Regions from separate parts of the Hathewaya limosa genome, predicted to be linked through region 1. Evidence: predicted binding sites of a transcription regulator. Region 1 holds the regulator's gene; the other holds the start of a gene.

Region 1 (9,372 bases):
TTAAATATTCCATCTTGAAATTTTAAATTACAGTAAACACCATATTGTTTACCTGGTAAAACTTTATTAATTCTTCTTGGTATATTTTCTGCTATAAATTTATTAATATTCATATTCGGATGATATGGAACTTGAAATTCTATACCTCGAACTTTTGATGCACCTTCTGGTATATATCTATAATCACTAGACAGATTACCATTGTAAGCCATTCTCGCTCCATTATCTAGTTGTGAATTATGAGTTAAATTATAATGTCCATTAACATAATTTACGAATGCAACATTAGAAAATGTGCCACATTGATCTTGTAAAGTGTTATATTGTGAACGTGTTAATCTATATGGTATACATGGAGAACCTATTAAAATTACATCAAGAACATATTCCTCATCAGTAGTAGTTTTGGGTTTACTACTATTTGAAGGTTTCTTAACAGTATTTGTAGGCTTTTTAGTAGTATTATTTATATGTTTTGTGCTATTAAGTGTATTTTTAGGTACTATATCTGGATTTATGCCTAAAGCAGGAACTGAGAAAGTTTTTGTTGCCCAATACCTACCAGCATTGTAGGATTTATCTTTATCAGCTTTTATATTTTTTAAATACCCAATAACTCTATCTTCACTTTCACAACCATTAAGATTCTCAATATCATTTTTATTTAAGTATTTTGATATTTCATTTCTATATTTAGTATTCAAGATTTGCAATCCATAAACATCTTTAACAATTTCATTATTATAATTTTTAACCCAATTTATAATACCCTTATTATATTTAACTTTAAAAATATCTTCAAAATCTTTGTAAACCTGTTTTAAATCTAATTCTGAATAACTTATAAATTCACAATGCTCTACATCACTAACAAGCATATTAATTTTTTTCTGTTGTGCTTTATCTAATTCACTAGACCATGTTAATCTATATTCATCTTCTATAACATCATTAATCATGACTCTACATTCATTAATATCTTCTTGTCTATAATACTTATTACTTTCTTTTAAAGAGTTTAATATTTTTACAAAAATCACTTGTTGAGTAGTATCTATTTGCTTAGAAAACTCTCCAATTGCCCAATTTAAACTTGATGGAAGTTTACTTACAGCTTTTCTTGCATTTTCTATGGATTTTTGATCTTTATTTTTTAGACAATTCATAGTAGCCTTATAAGCAATTTTATAAAGTTCATCTACATTACTTTGAGTTTTATCACAATATGTATTGTTTTTAGGTACTATAAATTTATCTTCTTTAGTTTTAAAATTCCAATTGTAATTGTTAATATCTTTTTCATCTTTTACTTCAATATTGGAAGCTATATAATTTTCATCCATTACCTTACTTGATATATACTCTCCAGTACTATCTATTTTATGTTTTAACTTATTCTCAAATAAGTTATGTTTATTTTGTGCAAATACACTGGTAGTAGCCAAATTTAAAACTAAACTACAACTAATTATTATACTTAAAATTTTTCTTTTCATAAGTTCTCCCTTGTTTTATCATACTAAATTTTAAATTTACATATAAAACTATTTTAACCTAATATTAAAATAAGTTATTTTATTAGTTGAAATATCTACTTGTACATCAAACATTGCTTCAAGTTTAACCTTTTTATAATTTTCAACTATAATTATACTTTCGAAAGAATAAACTTTATCAGTTATTTTTTCAACTTTTATATTTTTTATTTCTTTTAGTTTTTCTTGAGTTTTATCTTTTGTATAATATTTTTTATAATAATCATAATTCTCGTGTTTTATTTGCGCCTCTCTTTTTATTTGTTCACTACAAATTTCAATTTTTTTATTATAATCTTCTTTAGAATAAGTTTTATAATCTACATTTACATATAAGTTTATATATTCTTTTGCTATTCTCTTTACTTTTTCTTCTGCAGTTTCATTTTTTACCTCCTTTTTAGTTACTTCTGTTTTTATTGCTGGTTTACTTATTTTTGGTTTATGACCACAACCTACTAAACCTCCACACATTAATGTTAAAAATAATAAACTAGAATATAATTTTCTATTTTTAAACATATAAATCCCCCTATTTATATAACAGTAGCCGCTTAGAAAATACCTAAATCTGTTAGGATGGAAAAACTTTTAATTTTTATGAAAAAGATTTTTCACCACAAAACATAGAAGATATACTAATCACAAGATATACACTATTGACGTTATCCTATAATAATAATTAGCTATAAAATTAATAAAAGAAAAAAATACTTTTAATTAAATCATTAATCTCCTAGGCCTTTATCTATTTTAAAAATATTATTTAACTATTTTTTACCTAACTTACCTACATATAACACATGAAATAATTCACTTCTATTTTATCATAATTAAACAATTAACCCAATAAATTTACAAAATATATTTTATATATTGAAATATCATATTTTTGAATAAATTTTATACATTGCAAACATCAGTTTGATTTTTTAAATACACTGTGATATAATTTACCATAATAGTGAGGTGAAATTTCATGACTACTAAACAAGGTGACAAGCAAATGCAAATTTATGAATATATAAAGGCTCAAATACAGGAAAAAGGTTATCCACCTTCTGTTAGGGAAATTTGTGCAGCTGTAGGCTTAAGTTCTACATCTACAGTTCATGGACATCTTTCTAGGTTAGAAAAAAAAGGTTACATAAGAAGAGACCCTACTAAACCTAGAGCTATAGAATTATTAAAGGATTCCTTGATAAAAAAGGAAATGATAGATATTCCTGTAGTAGGAAAAATCACTGCTGGAGAGCCAATTCTTGCAGTAGAAAATCTTGAAGAAACCTTTACTATACCTATTAACTTTGTAAAAAGTAATAACGAGCTGTTTATGCTTAAAGTTTCAGGTGAAAGCATGATTAATGCTGGTATACTTGATGGTGACTTTGCTATTATAGAAAAATCTAGCACTGCCCAAAATGGTGATATTATAGTAGCCTTAATAGATAATGAAGCTACTTTAAAGAGATTTTTTAAAGAAAGTGATCATTATAGATTGCAACCTGAAAATCCTAACATGGAACCAATTATAGTAGATTCATGTTCTATAGTTGGTAAATTAGTCGGCCTTTATAGAAAATATTAAATTTAGAATTTTTAAAAGATCTATCTCAAATAGAAATTTTCTATATTGAGATAGATCTTTTTTGTCTAATAATATTTAGTTTTCTTTAAATTCCTTAATTTGTTTTGATAAAGAATAAGGGATTATATCATCTGCATTTGTCTTAACATATGCTACCTCATCATGCATATATTCTACTATTTCCTTTGTCTTAAAGTCTTTAAAAAATAAAGTTACTTTTTCTAGTACAGACAATTCTTCTAAAGTAAAATCTGAAATAGCAATTTGTTCTTTAGAACAAATTTTATATGCTACATAATCTTCAAAAAATTCTTCTACTACTTTTATTGAAGGTAATGTTAATATTTCATTATACGCAATTGGTACAGCTCCTAATGGTAAATGCTGATAAACAAGTCCTGTCATAGCTCTTCCATGTTTTTTATAAAAAAGTGCATCTGTATACCATAACAATTTCATTAATTTAACCTTATATAATGGCTTTATATAATTTGCAAAATACCCCATTACTGAATTAACTTTTTTAAGATCTAGCATTTTATATCCATTTAAATCTGATTGTTCATCAAAATCAATATAACAATTCTTTATTTCCTTTGTTTTTAAATATAAATTTCCTTTTGATTTTATTACTTGTTTAATTTTATTTTTAATTTGTATAAATCGATCATTAGAAAATTTGTCTTTATGCTTTTCCAACATTGATAAACAATATGCTGGATCAACTAAAGTCAATCTTAACATATCATCATAGGTAGAATCTTGAATTAACTTTTTTTCATATCTTTGGACAGTTACATCTCCCCACCCCAATAAATTAGAAAATTCTTTTTGTGTTAACTCATAAAGTTCTCTGATTTTCTTAATTTCTTCTGATGTTAATAATCCCTCACTTCTCTTATATTGATCCCTAGCCTTTAATAAATTTTCATCCATTAACTTGCTTGAAACAAAGGATTCATCTTCAATTGGACAATAATAAATTGTTTTTTCATATTCAATCTGTTTATCTTTAATTATTACTTTTGATTTTTCTGTTTTTATTTGTATTACATGTTCCTCATCACAAAAAGGACAATCATAATAAATTTCATTTTCTTTTAGAATCATATTAATCACCTTCTTTATATTTTAATCCAGTAATTACTTAAAAGGTCTGTATTATGACTCCCTTCTATTAAATTATACTATATTTTGATTAATAACTCAATTTTAATTATCAATTGATTGTTTATATTTTAATTAAAGTTATACTGATGTTAAGCGAAAATATTTTTCAAACTCATTAACAAGGTTATTATAAAACTTAATAAAAATAAAAAAGGACTTAGTAATTTACTAAATCCTTTTTAGTGTGAAATTAACTATTTTATTTTTAAGATTCTTTGAATAGCTATAAGTATACCTAGTTTAGCATGATCAAAAGTTAAGCCACCTTGTAGGTATCCTATATAAGGAGCTCTTATAGGTGCATCAGCAGAAAGTTCTATAGATGATCCTTGAATAAATGCTCCAGCTGCCATAATTACTTGATCTTCATATCCTGGCATTTCCCATGGTTCACATTCCACAAAAGAATCAATTGGTGAACCTTGTTGAATTCCTTTACAGAATTGAACTAATTTTTCTTTATCATTAAATTTAATAGCTTGAATTATATCACTTCTTCTTTCATTGTATTTAGGTAATACTTCAAAGCCTAATAGTTCCATAATTCTAGCACATAAAATAGCACCTTTAACAGCTTCCATAGCAACATGAGGTGCTAAGAATAATCCTTGGAATAAACTTCTCATAACACCGAAAGTTGATCCACATTCTCCACCTATTCCTGGAATAGTTAATCTATAAGATGCTTGTTCTACACATTCCTTAGTACCAGCTATGTATCCACCAGTTGGTGCTATACCACCACCTATGTTCTTAATTAAAGAACCTGCAACTAAATCTGCTCCAACTTCTGTTGGTTCTATAGTTTGAATGAATTCTCCATAGCAGTTATCTACGAAACAAATTATATCTTTTCTTACAGACTTAACATTCTTTATGATTTCACCTATTTCATCTACTTGAAGAGAATGTCTCCATCCATAACCTGTAGAACGTTGAATATGTACTAATTTGATTGTTTCATCTTCTTTTAAAACTTCAATCATTTTGTCTATATCAACTTTATTGTCTTTAAGTTCTACTAATTTATAATTAACTCCGTATTCCTTTAAAGAACCCATATTAGAACCTGTTATACCGATTATTCCATGAAGTGTATCATATGGAAGACCACATACTGATAACATTGTATTTCCAGGTCTTAAGTTTCCAAATAAAGCTGCTCCTATAGCATGAGTTCCATTAACAAAATGAGGTCTTACTAATGCACTTTCACAGTTAAATATCTTTGCGAATACTACATCTAAAGTATCTCTTCCAATATCCCCATATCCATAACCTGTGGAATTAGTAAAGTGCATTTCGCTTATTCTCTCTTCTTGGAAAGCCTTTAACACTTTTAATTGATTAAATTCTCTAATTTCATCTAAAGACTTAAAAATATCTTTTGTATCTTCTATAGCCTTATCATATACATCAATAACTTCTTTATCAATTCCATAAAATTGATTTAATGTTTTTACTGTATTCTGTAACATAAAAAACTCCTTCTTATCCATAAAATTTTACTTAGTATTTATATTTATTTTTATCAATAATAAAGAATAGGATTTATCCTATTCTTTAGAATTTACTATTTTACATTATTATATAATATAGGTTTTTGTGGAGTAATAGTAGATATTGAATGTTTATAAATTAAAATCTGTTCCCCATTATAATCTAATATAACTGAAAAACTATCAAATCCCGTAACAAGACCTTTTAATTGGTGCCCGTTAAAAAGACGAACATTAACTGGTATCTTACTTTTTCTTGCATTGTTTAAAAAAATATCTTGTAAGTTATTGTTTACTTTATTCATTCTATAACCTCCATCTTTGTACATTTATACCCTAAATTAAATATTCTATAGAATTAACTAAAATCCTCTATTTTTTTAATTATTTTTATTTTTAAGAAAGTCCTCTTGTATGTATTTAATTATTTCTTCTTCACATACAAACTTGTCTTTATCTATCCAATTAACTCTTTTATCTTTTCTAAACCAAGTTAATTGTCTTTTAGCATAATTACGACTTCCTTTTTTAATTAGATATATAGCATCTTCTAAAGTAATTTCTCCATTTAGATACTTTATTAGTTCCTTATATCCTATACCTTTCATGGATTGCATATCATCTGTAAGACCCATTTGAATTAAAGATTCTACTTCTTTTATAAGGCCCTTTTCCATCATTATATCTACTCTTTTATTTATTCTATTATACAATTTTTCTCTATCCATAGTTAAAACATAATAATGAACATTATAAGGTACATCATAAATATCAATTTCTTCATTAACTTCTCTTATGGTTTTTCCTGTAGTTTTAAAAACTTCTAAGGCTCTTATAACCCTTTTTAAATCTTTAATACTAAGACGTTCATAAGACTCTGGATCTCTATCCTTTAAAAGCGAATGTACATATTCTTTTCCTTTTTCTTCTGCAAGACTCTTTAAATACTCTCTATATTCTTCATCTCTATTACTTTCAGCAAAATTATAATTAAAAATTAAAGAATCTATATAAAGTCCAGTACCTCCAACAATCATAGGAGTCTTTCCTCTACTTGTAATATCCTCAATAAGTTCTTTGGCTAAAGTAGAAAATTCTGACACAGAAAATTCATCTGTAGGCTCCACAAAGTCAATTAAATGATGTTTTACGCCTTGCATTTCTTTTTCAGTTATTTTAGCAGAACCTATATCCATATGTTTATATATTTGCATGGAATCTGCTGATATTATCTCTCCATTTAATAGCTTAGCTAGTTTAATTGAAATATCAGTTTTTCCTACTGCTGTTGGTCCTGAAAGAATAAATAAATCTTTTTTCATAATAACCCCTCTACTGTTTCTTATCTTTTCTATTGAATTCTCTTAAATTTTTTCTCTATTTCTTTTAAAGTATATTTTAAAATAGTTGGTCTACCATGAGGACAAGTAAATGGTTCATCTATAAATCTAAGTTCATCTAAAAGATATCTCATTTCCTCTAATGTAAGATTATTTTTAGCTTTAACCGCAGCCTTACATGCCAAAGTTGCTATTTTATTATATCTTACTTTAGTAGTATTGCCTTCCCCCATGTTTTTTAAATCCTCTATCATATCTACAAATAAATTATTCGGATCTAATTCTCCTAATAAAAGAGGTATTTCCCTTATATTTATAGTATTTTCTCCAAAATATTCTATATTGAAACCTGCATCTTTGAAAATTTCTTTATTTTCCTCATAGGCACAAAAATCCTTAGGAGTTAATTCCTTTATTACAGGGATAGCTAGAATTTGACTAACTACGTCCTTTTCACTAATTTCTTTCATATACTTTTCAAATAAAATCTTTTCATGTGCTGCATGCTGATCTATTAAATATAAAGTGGAAAAAGCTTCTGCCAGTATATACGTATTATCAAACTGTCCTATAATTCTTAGTTCTGGAAATTTGGCTTCCTTTAGTTTTATAGGCATCATATTTTCAACTTTATAATTATCCTGTGATTCCATAGCTTTAGGCTCTTTAAATTTATTCTCTATGGAAAAATCTATGTTTTTATTATTTTCTTCAAATTGCTCTTTATAAGCTAAATCATTAGTAACTTTTACTTCATTCCTATTTGGAACATGATCTAAATTTTCATTTTTCTTCTGTTCCAAAATTTTATTTAATAATTCCTCTTCCTTAGCTACATTAGACATAGTTTCTAAATCAAAGCTTTGAACTAAGAATTTTTTATTCTCATTAAGGTCTTCTTTTGGTTTTTCATCATTATTTTTATCTATAAAAGGAGAGTTATTTTTATCTTCCTCATTATCAAAGGTAATTTGGAAACTATCCTTTAAACTTTCTCTTAAGGCATGATGTACTGAATCAAATATAAATTTAAAAATAAATCTATCATCTTTAAACTTAATTTCTGCCTTGGAAGGATGCACATTTACATCAATTAATTCAGGATAAATCTCTAAAAATAGCACAAAGAAAGGATACTTATTAATGGTTAAAAATGATTTAAAAGCATTTTCAACTGCTGTAGTTATAAGCTTACTTTTTATAAGCCTTTTATTTATAAAGATACTTTGCCTATTTCTACTTCCTCTACTTATCTCCTGATTTCCTATATATCCATACACTGTTGCTACATCACTATGTCCTTCAAACATAGTAACATTTTTAAATACTTCTTTTCCATATAAAGTTCTAATACATTCTAATAAATCTCCATTACCAGAAGTATTAAAAACCTGTCTTCCATTATTTATATACTTAAAATTTATATTATCATGGGATAGAGCCATTCTCATCATTAAATCTGATATTATAGCCCCTTCTCTTTGTGTTGATTTTAAAAACTTCTGTCTTGCTGGAACATTATAAAATAAATCTTTAACTTCTATGGTAGTTCCTTTAGAACACCCGGTTTCCTTAAATGAAACTACATTTCCACCTTCTAATATAATTTCTGTTCCTTCAATATTGTCTTCTGTACGACTTTTTAAATTAACTTTAGAAATAGATGCTATACTGGGTAGAGCTTCTCCCCTAAATCCTAAAGTGGTTATGTTATAAATATCATCTATAGCACTTATTTTACTAGTAGCATGAGGCATAAAGGCAAGTTTTATATCTTCTTTATGTATGCCTATTCCATCATCCTTTACTAAAATGGATTTTTGTCCACCATCTTCTATACTAATAGTTATATTTTTTGCTTCAGCATCTATACAATTTTCTACTATTTCTTTAACTACAGAGGAAGGACGTTCTACAACTTCCCCTGCAGCTATTTTATTTGAAGTGTCCTCAGATAGTAAATTTATTCTTTTCATAATTAGCTTTTAAAAGCCTTTGTCACCTATCTTTCACTTATATTTTTAGCCTTTTTTACAAGTTCATAAAGCTTATTAAATCCTTCCATTGGATTTAAATTTAAAATATCAATTGAAGAAATTTCTTTTATAAAGTTCTCGTCTTCTAAAGTATCTAAACTTATTTGTTCAATTACATCATAACTTTGTTTAGTTTCTTTTTTCACTTCCACATATTCTTCTTTGGCTTCAGCTACAATTTCTACTTTTTCTATTTCATGTGCT
Region 2 (9,372 bases), on a different contig from region 1:
ACAACTATAATTAATACTTTAGTTTTAATTCAAATGGTGAAATTAAATAAGTTTGCATCTGAAAATATTTTAGATACATTTTCTAATTTTTACAATTCAAACACTATAATTCACGGTGGATTTTTAAGTTATATTTTAATAGCACCGGTGAAGTTTTTAATAGGTAATGTTGGAGTTTATGTAATTTGTATATGTGTTTATATAATTAATGCTATAATATTATTTGATTTATCTATAGGAGATGTATTTATTAATTTTAAAGGAAATGTTAAATCTAAAAAGAAAAATATAAAAAATAAATTGCAAAAACCAGAAAAAATAAAAATTGTAGATGATACAGAGCAACCAATAGAATCAGACAATGAATTAGAAAAGGATGTTAATAGACTAAAATTAATGAATTTTTTAAAGTCAACTGATGGAGAAAAAACTGCAAATGAACCTTTAGTAAAACAAAGCATTAGTGTAGATATATTAGATAGTAATGATGACATAGTAAATAGTACTAATAAAAAAATTGTTTCAAAAGACACAGGTGAACAAAGTTTTGAAAATGAAATTGAAAAAAATATATCTATGGCTAAAGAAAATGAATTTAATATACAATATAGAATTCCACCTATAGATCTTTTAAAAGAAAATGATGCTTTAAAAAATAAAAGGGGAGATAAAAAAGAACTTTTAAATAATGCTACAAAACTTCAAAATACATTAAGTAGTTTTGGCGTTAGTGCAAGTGTAACTCAGGTAACTAAAGGACCATCTGTAACTAGATTTGAAATTCAACCAGAGACAGGAGTTAAAGTTAGTAAAATTGTTAATTTATCCGATGATATAGCACTAAATTTGGCAGCACCAGGTATTCGTATGGAAGCTCCTATACCAGGAAAGGCTGCTATAGGTATAGAGGTGCCAAATGAAAATTTAACCCCTGTATTCCTAAGAGAAATAATAGAATCAGAAGAATACATAAAATCTACTAAAAACATATCTTTTGCATTAGGTAAAGATATAGGAGGTAACTCGGTAGTAGCAGATTTATCTAAAATGCCTCACTTATTAGTAGCAGGAGCTACAGGATCAGGAAAAAGTGTATGTATTAACACTTTAATAGTTAGTTTACTTTATAAATATTCACCTAAAGAAGTTAATTTATTATTAATTGATCCTAAAGTTGTAGAACTTAGCATATATAATGGTATACCACATTTATTAATTCCGGTTGTAACAGATCCAAAAAAAGCTGCTGGCGCTTTAAATTGGGCGGTAACTGAAATGACTAGAAGGTATAATTTATTTGCTGAAAATGGTGTTAGAAATATAGAAGGTTATAATAAACTTAAAGAAGGACAGGAAGATGAAAAGCTTTCATATCAGGTTATAATTATAGATGAGTTGGCAGATTTAATGATGGTATGTCCTAAAGATGTAGAAGATTATATTGCGAGACTTGCACAAATGGCAAGAGCAGCAGGAATGCATTTAGTAATAGCTACTCAAAGACCATCTGTAGATGTAATTACTGGAATGATAAAAGCTAATATTCCATCTAGAATATCCTTTGCAGTATCTAGCCAAATAGATTCAAGAACTATCTTGGATTCTTCAGGAGCAGAGAAACTTTTAGGAAAAGGTGATATGTTATTTTATCCTGTTGGTGCACCTAAACCAGTACGTATTCAAGGTGCATTTATATCAGAAAAAGAAGTAGAAAACATAGTGGAATTTATAAAATCTCAAAGTGAAGAAGTAAAATATGATGAAGATATAATAGAACAAATTCATGCAAATGCAGAAGGCGGAACAGCGGTAAATAATGATGAAGAAGTTGACCCTATATTAAAAGAAGCTATTAATTTTGTTGTAGAAAGTGGATATGCTTCAACTTCAATGTTGCAAAGAAAATTCAAAATAGGTTATAATAGGGCAGCGAGAATAATTGATAGTATGGAAGAGAGAAATATTATTTCGGGTAGAAATGGAAGTAAACCTAGAGATGTATTGATTACTTTAGCAGATTTAGAACATATTTAATGAACATAATTTTAGGAGGAACAGAAGTGAAAAAGTTAAAATTGGGATTTGTAAATTTAGGATGCGATAAAAATAGGATAGATGGAGAGATTGCACTAGCTAATTTAAGTAAAAATTATGTTTTAGAATCAAATGCAGAGAATGCGGATATTATTATAGTAAATACTTGTGGATTTATTGAAGCTTCAAAGCAAGAATCTATAAATACTATATTAGAAATGGCAAAATATAAAGAAAAAAATTGTAAAGTATTACTTGCAACAGGATGTTTAACTCAAAGATATGGAGATGAAATTTTAAATTTAATGCCGGAGTTAGATGGTATCTTAGGAGTGAATGACTATAATAAATTACAAGAACTAATAGAGAAGGCTTTAAATAAGGAAAAGGTAAGTTATTGTAACTATAGTGATTCTAATATTAATGAAGGAGAAAGAATAGTAACAACAGATAAAGGAACAGCTTATATAAGGATTTCTGAAGGGTGTGATAATGCCTGTGCTTACTGTGCTATTCCTAAAATTAGAGGAAGATACAGAAGTAGAACTATGGAAAATATTCTAAAAGAAGCGGAAACATTAGTATCTCAAGGTGTTAAAGAACTTATTTTAGTAGCACAAGATACTACAAGATATGGAGTTGATATATACAAGGAGAAGAAACTTCCTGAGCTTTTGAGAGTATTATCTGAAATTAATGGTATAGAATGGATTAGAGTATTATATTGTTATGCTGAAGAAATGACAGATGAGATTATAGACGAGATGGCAAATAATAAAAAAGTTTGTAAATATTTAGATATACCGATTCAGCATATATCAGATAATGTTTTGAAGAATATGAGAAGAAAAGGTAGAAAAAGAATCATATTAGAAAATATAAATAAAGTAAGAGAAAAAATTAAAGGTGTAGTTTTAAGAACATCATTAATTGTTGGATTCCCAGGAGAGAGTGAAGAGGATTTTAATGAACTTAAAGAGTTTTGTAAAGAAATAAAGTTTGAGAAACTAGGAGTATTTAAATATTCTAGAGAAGAAGAAACTGCAGCATATGAAATGGAAAATCAAATTAGTGAAGAAATTAAAGAAATCAGAGAATCTGAAATAATGTTACTACAACAAGATATTTCTAAAAAAATTAATGAAAATAAGATGGAAAAAGTATATAATGTAATAGTAGAAAGCTTTGATGGACTTTTATATCATGGAAGAACTTATGAAATGGCTCCTGAAATTGATGGAGAAGTACTTTTTACATCAGAAAAAGAATTAAATCTTGGAGAATTTGTGAAAGTTAAAATTACAGAAAGCTTAGAATATGATTTAATAGGAGTTGTATGCGATGAATCTAGCAAATAAACTTACTGTTCTTAGAATTTTTTTGGTTCCAGTATTTTTGATTTTTATTGCTATAAAGGGAATACCCTATGGTACTATAATTGCTACGTGCATATTTATAATAGCTTCTTTAACAGATAAGTTAGATGGGTATATTGCAAGAAGTAGAAATCAAATTACTAACTTTGGAAAGTTTATGGATCCATTAGCCGACAAACTTTTAGTTACTACAGCTTTAATATCTTTAGTGGAATTACAAGTAATTCATTCATATGTGGCAGTAATAATTATAGCAAGAGAATTTGCAGTATCTGGACTTAGAACTATTGCAGCATCTGAAGGTATTGTTATAGCAGCTAGTTGGTGGGGAAAATTAAAAACAGTAATTCAAATAATAGCTATAATTTTAGCGTTATTAAATTTAACCTATGGAGTTACATATTTAGAAAGTTTAACACGAATATTTATGTTTGCAGCAGTAGTAATAACTATTGTATCAGGAGTAGATTATTTTAGAAAAAATCTTCACATTATAAAAACTAACAAATAATTGTTTAAAAATAGATTGTTTGGTAATAATAAGTAAAAAGACTAAAAAAGTTCCTACTTTAAATATGTAGGGACTTTTAATTATATTTATTGACTATAGTTGATAAATAATATATAATATAATTATTGAACAAATGTTCGAGAAATGAGAGGATGGTGAACCCTAAAGGGAGAAATATGGAAAACGAAAAAATAAAAGCGTTAGAAGCAGCTATGTCTCAAATTGAGAAACAATTTGGTAAAGGTTCAGTAATGAAATTAGGAGAAAAGACAGAATTAAATATAGATGTTGTTTCAACAGGAAGTCTAAGTTTAGATATTGCTTTAGGAGTAGGTGGAGTACCAAGAGGTAGAATAATAGAAATATATGGACCAGAGTCATCAGGTAAAACTACTGTAGCATTACACATAGTAGCTGAAACACAAAAAAAAGGTGGAGTGGCTGCATTTATAGATGCAGAACATGCACTTGATCCTATATATGCTAGATCTTTAGGTGTAGATACAGAAAATTTAATTGTATCTCAACCAGATACAGGGGAACAAGGTTTAGAAATAGCTGAAGCCTTAGTGCGTTCAGGAGCCATTGATGTTATAGTTGTTGATTCGGTTGCAGCTTTAGTTCCAAAGGCTGAAATTGAAGGTGAAATGGGAGATGCTCATGTAGGTCTTCAAGCAAGACTTATGTCACAAGCATTAAGAAAACTTGCAGGAGCTATTAATAAGTCTAATTGTGTTACTATATTTATAAACCAATTAAGAGAAAAGGTTGGTATAATGTTTGGTAATCCAGAAACTACACCTGGAGGAAGGGCATTAAAATTTTATTCATCTGTTAGAATGGATGTTAGAAAAATAGATACAATAAAACAAGGTGATGAGTTCTTAGGTAATAGAACAAGAGTTAAAATAGTTAAGAACAAGGTAGCACCTCCATTTAAACAAGCAGAATTTGATATAATGTATGGAAAAGGTATATCTAGAGAAGGTAATATATTAGATTCAGGTGTAGATAATGGAATTGTACAAAAAAGTGGAGCATGGTTCTCTTATGGAGATATTAGATTAGGCCAAGGAAGAGAAAATTCTAAACAATATTTATTTGATAATCCTAAGGTAGCTTTAGAAATAGAAAATAAAATTAGAGCTAAATTTGAATTGCCACTAATGGAAGAATTAAAGGAAGTAAATAAAGTGGTTGCAAAGAAAAAAGAAGTAGACAAGTAAATTTTATAAAATGCTATACATCTAATAATAGATGTATAGCATTTTTTTTATAAAAAAATAAAGTTTTAAAAAGTTTAACCTTAGGTGAAGAATAAGTTAATTTTTTGTTAAGCATCATAACTTAAATATAAATTATAATTTAATTAATAAAAATATTAAAAAATAGTTGTATTTTTTTTGAAAAAGGAATATACTACATATAAAGGTAATAAGGAGGGTAATACTATGAATAAAAATATTTTAAAAAATTTAGGGTATGTTTTAATAACAGGATTAATATGCATAAGTTCCACAAGCAAGGTATATGCATGGGATGGAAAAAAAGATGGAACAGGGACTCATTCTGTAATAGTTACACAAGCTGTTGAAATGTTAGAAAAGGATTTCAGTGATAAGGAACCAGAGGTTATAAAACAAAATTTTAAAGTTCTTAAAAATAATTTACACAAATTTCAATTAGGCTCTACTTATCCAGATTATGATCCAAATGCTTATAAGTTATATCAAGATCATTTTTGGGATCCTGATACTAATCATAATTTTTCTAAAGATAATAAATGGTATCTTGCATATGCAGTTCCAGAAACAGCGGAATCACAAGTTAGAAAATTTACAGCAATAGCTAAAAATGAGTGGGCTAAGGGTGATTATGAAAAAGCAACATGGTATTTAGGACAAGCTATGCATTATTTTGGAGATTTAAATACACCATATCATGCAGCGAATGTAACGGCTGCAGATAGTCCAGGACATGTAAAATATGAAACTTATGTAGAGCAAAGAAAAGATAATTATAAATTGTATTCAACAGGATATAAAACTAATGAAACATTTTATTCTGATATATTAATTAATGATGATTTTGATGATTGGTCAAAACAGTATTCAACTTATTGGGCAAAACAAGCCAAAAGTTTATATTATACACACTCAACAATGAATCACAATTGGAATGACTGGGAATATTCAGCTATACATGCTGTAGGAAATGCTCAAAAAGGTACAGCAGGATATATATATAGATTTCTTTATGATATATCAAAAAACCTATTGCCATATAAAAATCATGAAACTAATGAGTTAATGGTAGTTATAAAAACTGCTAATGAACAAAATGCGGGTACTGATAATTATATTTCTTTTGGTATTGAAACAAAAGATGGTAAACAACATGAATGGAAGTTAGATAATCCAGGAAATGATTTTGAAAAAAATCAAGAAGATACTTATATATTAAAATTTAAAGATAATAAAATTAAATATAATGAAATATCAAAAATGTGGATAAAGAAATCAAAACTTGCATCTATAGAAGATGAGTGGAAACCAGAATATGTTAAGGTAATAATAGATGGAAATATACAGTGTGAAAAAAATATTAATGAATGGATCAAAGGAAATACTACACATTATATAAAATAGATATAAATAAAAAAATATAGTTAAAAAATACAAATAAAAGTTATAATATAATTTTTATTTGTATTTTTATTTTCTAATTTCATAGAATTAATAAATTTTTAAAAATTAAATCACTTATTGTAAAAAATATTGAAATATTAATTATATAGTATTAATCAAGCAACAGATTTTATATCTTATTTAAGACTAAATTAATAATAAGATAATGTTTAAGATATTATTATAGAAAACAGTTATAATTGCGTTTAGAAAATTTAAAATAGTTAATAATAAAGAATGTAGTTTATAACAAAAATTAAAGAAAAATAGCTTAAATTTGATATAAGAAAAGAAAAAAGGGGATATTTCTAATTGCTTGACACAATTTAAAAAGTAATATACAATAAATACAAATGCTGGTTTAGTATATTCAATTTGCTGCCAATTTTTTAAATATAACACCTTTTCTAGCTTTTAAAGTTAATTGCTATTATATGGACAAAAAGGAGGTGTTGTTTATGGAGGGCTCAACAATTTTAATTGTTACAGTTGTGTTTGCAGTAATTGCCGTTGTGCTTTTAGGTATATTTGTTTTGATATATACTAGAAAAAATATATCTCAAGCTAATATTGCAAAAGCTGAGGAAGAAGCTAAAAGAGTAATTGAAGAAGCACAAAAAAATGCAGAGTCAATCAAAAAAGAAGCACTATTAGAAGCAAAAGAGGAAGTGCATAAACTTCGTTCAGATCTTGAAAAAGAATCAAGAGAAAGAAGAAATGAAATCCAAAGGCTAGAAAGAAGAAATATTCAAAGAGAAGAAATATTAGACAAGAAAAGTGAAGCCTTAGAAAAGAAAGAAGAAGTTCTTAATAGTAAACAACAAGAAGTAGAAGTGTTGGAGTCAGAGATAAGAAAAACTTACGATGAACAAAGAAATGAGTTAGAAAAAATATCTAACTTAACTTCTGAAGAAGCTAAAAATATCCTTTTAGATGAAGTTAAGAAAGAAATAACTCATGATTCAGCAATGATGATTAAAGAAGTAGAAACAAAAGCGAAAGAAGAGGCTGATAAAAAAGCGAGAGAAATTATCACCTGTGCTATTCAAAGATGTGCTGCAGATCATGTTGCAGAATCAACTGTAAATGTAGTACCACTTCCAAATGACGAAATGAAGGGAAGAATTATAGGAAGAGAAGGAAGAAATATTAGGACTCTGGAAACCTTAACAGGTATAGATCTAATAATAGATGATACCCCAGAAGCAGTAATAATTTCTGGATTTGATCCTATAAGAAGAGAAGTTGCTAAAATTGCATTAGAAAAACTAATTATAGATGGACGTATTCATCCAGCTAGAATAGAAGAAATGGTTGAAAAAGCTAAAAAAGAAGTTGAGAATATTATAAGAGAAGAAGGAGAACAATCAACATTTGAAACAGGTGTTCATGGTCTTCATTCAGAACTTATAAGATTATTAGGAAGATTAAAATATAGAACAAGTTATGGTCAAAATGTTTTAAAACATTCTATAGAAGTATCTTACTTATGTGGTATTATGGCATCAGAGCTAGGATTAGATCCTGCTATTGCAAAAAGAGTAGGTCTTTTGCATGATATAGGAAAAGCTGTAGATCATGAAATTGAAGGTCCACACGCACTAATAGGTTCTGAAATTGCTAAGAAGTATCATGAATCACCAGTAGTAGTTAATGCTATAGGAGCTCATCATGGTGATATAGAAACTCAATCAGTAGAAGCTATATTAGTTCAAGCAGCAGATGCTATTTCTGCAGCTAGACCTGGTGCAAGAAGAGAGACTTTGGAAGCTTATATTAAACGTCTTGAAAAATTAGAAGAAATAGCTACATCATATGATGGAGTTGATAAATGTTTTGCAATTCAGGCTGGAAGAGAAATAAGAATAATGGTAAGACCAGAGGAAATCGATGATGCTTCTGCCATAGAAATGGCTAGAAACATTATCAAGAGGATTGAAAATGAATTAGAATATCCTGGACAAATCAAGGTGAATGTTATTAGAGAAACAAGAGCAATAGAATATGCAAAATAATTTAAAATTGTGAATAAATTTTGAAGTTTTAAAAAATCCTTTTAAATACGAGTTAAAAAGACTTATATTTAAAGGATTTTTTTGTTATTTGTAGAAGTATATAAAAGTATATACTAATGTATATTTTATATACAATATTATCAGGAGGTATACTATGGAAGTATTAAAAGTTTCAGCAAAATCAAATCCTAATTCTGTAGCAGGTGCTTTAGCAGGAGTTGTAAGGGAAAATAAAATTGCAGAAATACAAGCTATAGGGGCAGGAGCAATTAATCAAGCAGTTAAAGCTATAGCTATTGCAAGAGGTTTTGTAGCACCAAGTGGAATGGATCTAGTTTGTGTACCTGCGTTTACTGACATCGAGATTAATGGCGAAGAAAGAACTGCTATTAAATTTATAGTGCAAGCTAAATAGAAAAAGCTACTAAAAAACATGAAGAAAATTCTTCATGTTTTTTTGATTTTAGTGTAATATATAGTGTATTATATATTTTAGGTTTAAAAAGTTTAATGAATAGGTGATTATAGTATGGAAGAAAGATTACAAAAGTATATGGCTTCTTGTGGAGTTGCATCACGAAGAAAATGTGAAGAATTTATTATAGAAGGAAAAGTAAAAGTAAATGGTAAAGTAGTAAATACTTTAGGTGAAAAAGTAAATGGAGAAAAGGATGTAGTAGAATTTCAAGGGAAAAGAATTTTTAGAGAAGAAAAAAAAGTATATATAGCTTTAAATAAACCTATTAAGT

The links. The regulator LexA, encoded in region 1, represses DNA repair genes until DNA is damaged. The targets are predictions, from matches to a motif close to CNAACANNTGTTNG.
Positions count from the first base shown of each region.
Region 2: recA (recombinase RecA) is a predicted target of LexA. The motif match lies at 4,048-4,061, and genes of this name have one in related genera.

Region 1 covers NZ_JAUSWN010000023.1:38,052-47,423, reverse strand. The annotation lists gene QOZ93_RS11785 (hypothetical protein) at 1-1,496, opposite strand, end outside; gene QOZ93_RS11780 (hypothetical protein) at 1,545-2,057, opposite strand; gene lexA (transcriptional repressor LexA) at 2,515-3,123, shown strand; gene QOZ93_RS11770 (type II TA system antitoxin MqsA family protein) at 3,199-4,233, opposite strand; gene QOZ93_RS11765 (methionine gamma-lyase family protein) at 4,488-5,771, opposite strand; gene hfq (RNA chaperone Hfq) at 5,867-6,097, opposite strand; gene miaA (tRNA (adenosine(37)-N6)-dimethylallyltransferase MiaA) at 6,173-7,114, opposite strand; gene mutL (DNA mismatch repair endonuclease MutL) at 7,144-9,108, opposite strand; gene mutS (DNA mismatch repair protein MutS) at 9,135-9,372, opposite strand, start outside.
Region 2 covers NZ_JAUSWN010000015.1:34,985-44,356, forward strand. The annotation lists gene QOZ93_RS09375 (FtsK/SpoIIIE family DNA translocase) at 1-2,034, shown strand, start outside; gene rimO (30S ribosomal protein S12 methylthiotransferase RimO) at 2,061-3,392, shown strand; gene pgsA (CDP-diacylglycerol--glycerol-3-phosphate 3-phosphatidyltransferase) at 3,376-3,921, shown strand; gene recA (recombinase RecA) at 4,098-5,147, shown strand; gene QOZ93_RS09395 (phospholipase C) at 5,373-6,569, shown strand; gene rny (ribonuclease Y) at 7,067-8,623, shown strand; gene QOZ93_RS09405 (stage V sporulation protein S) at 8,778-9,038, shown strand; gene QOZ93_RS09410 (pseudouridine synthase) at 9,153-9,372, shown strand, end outside.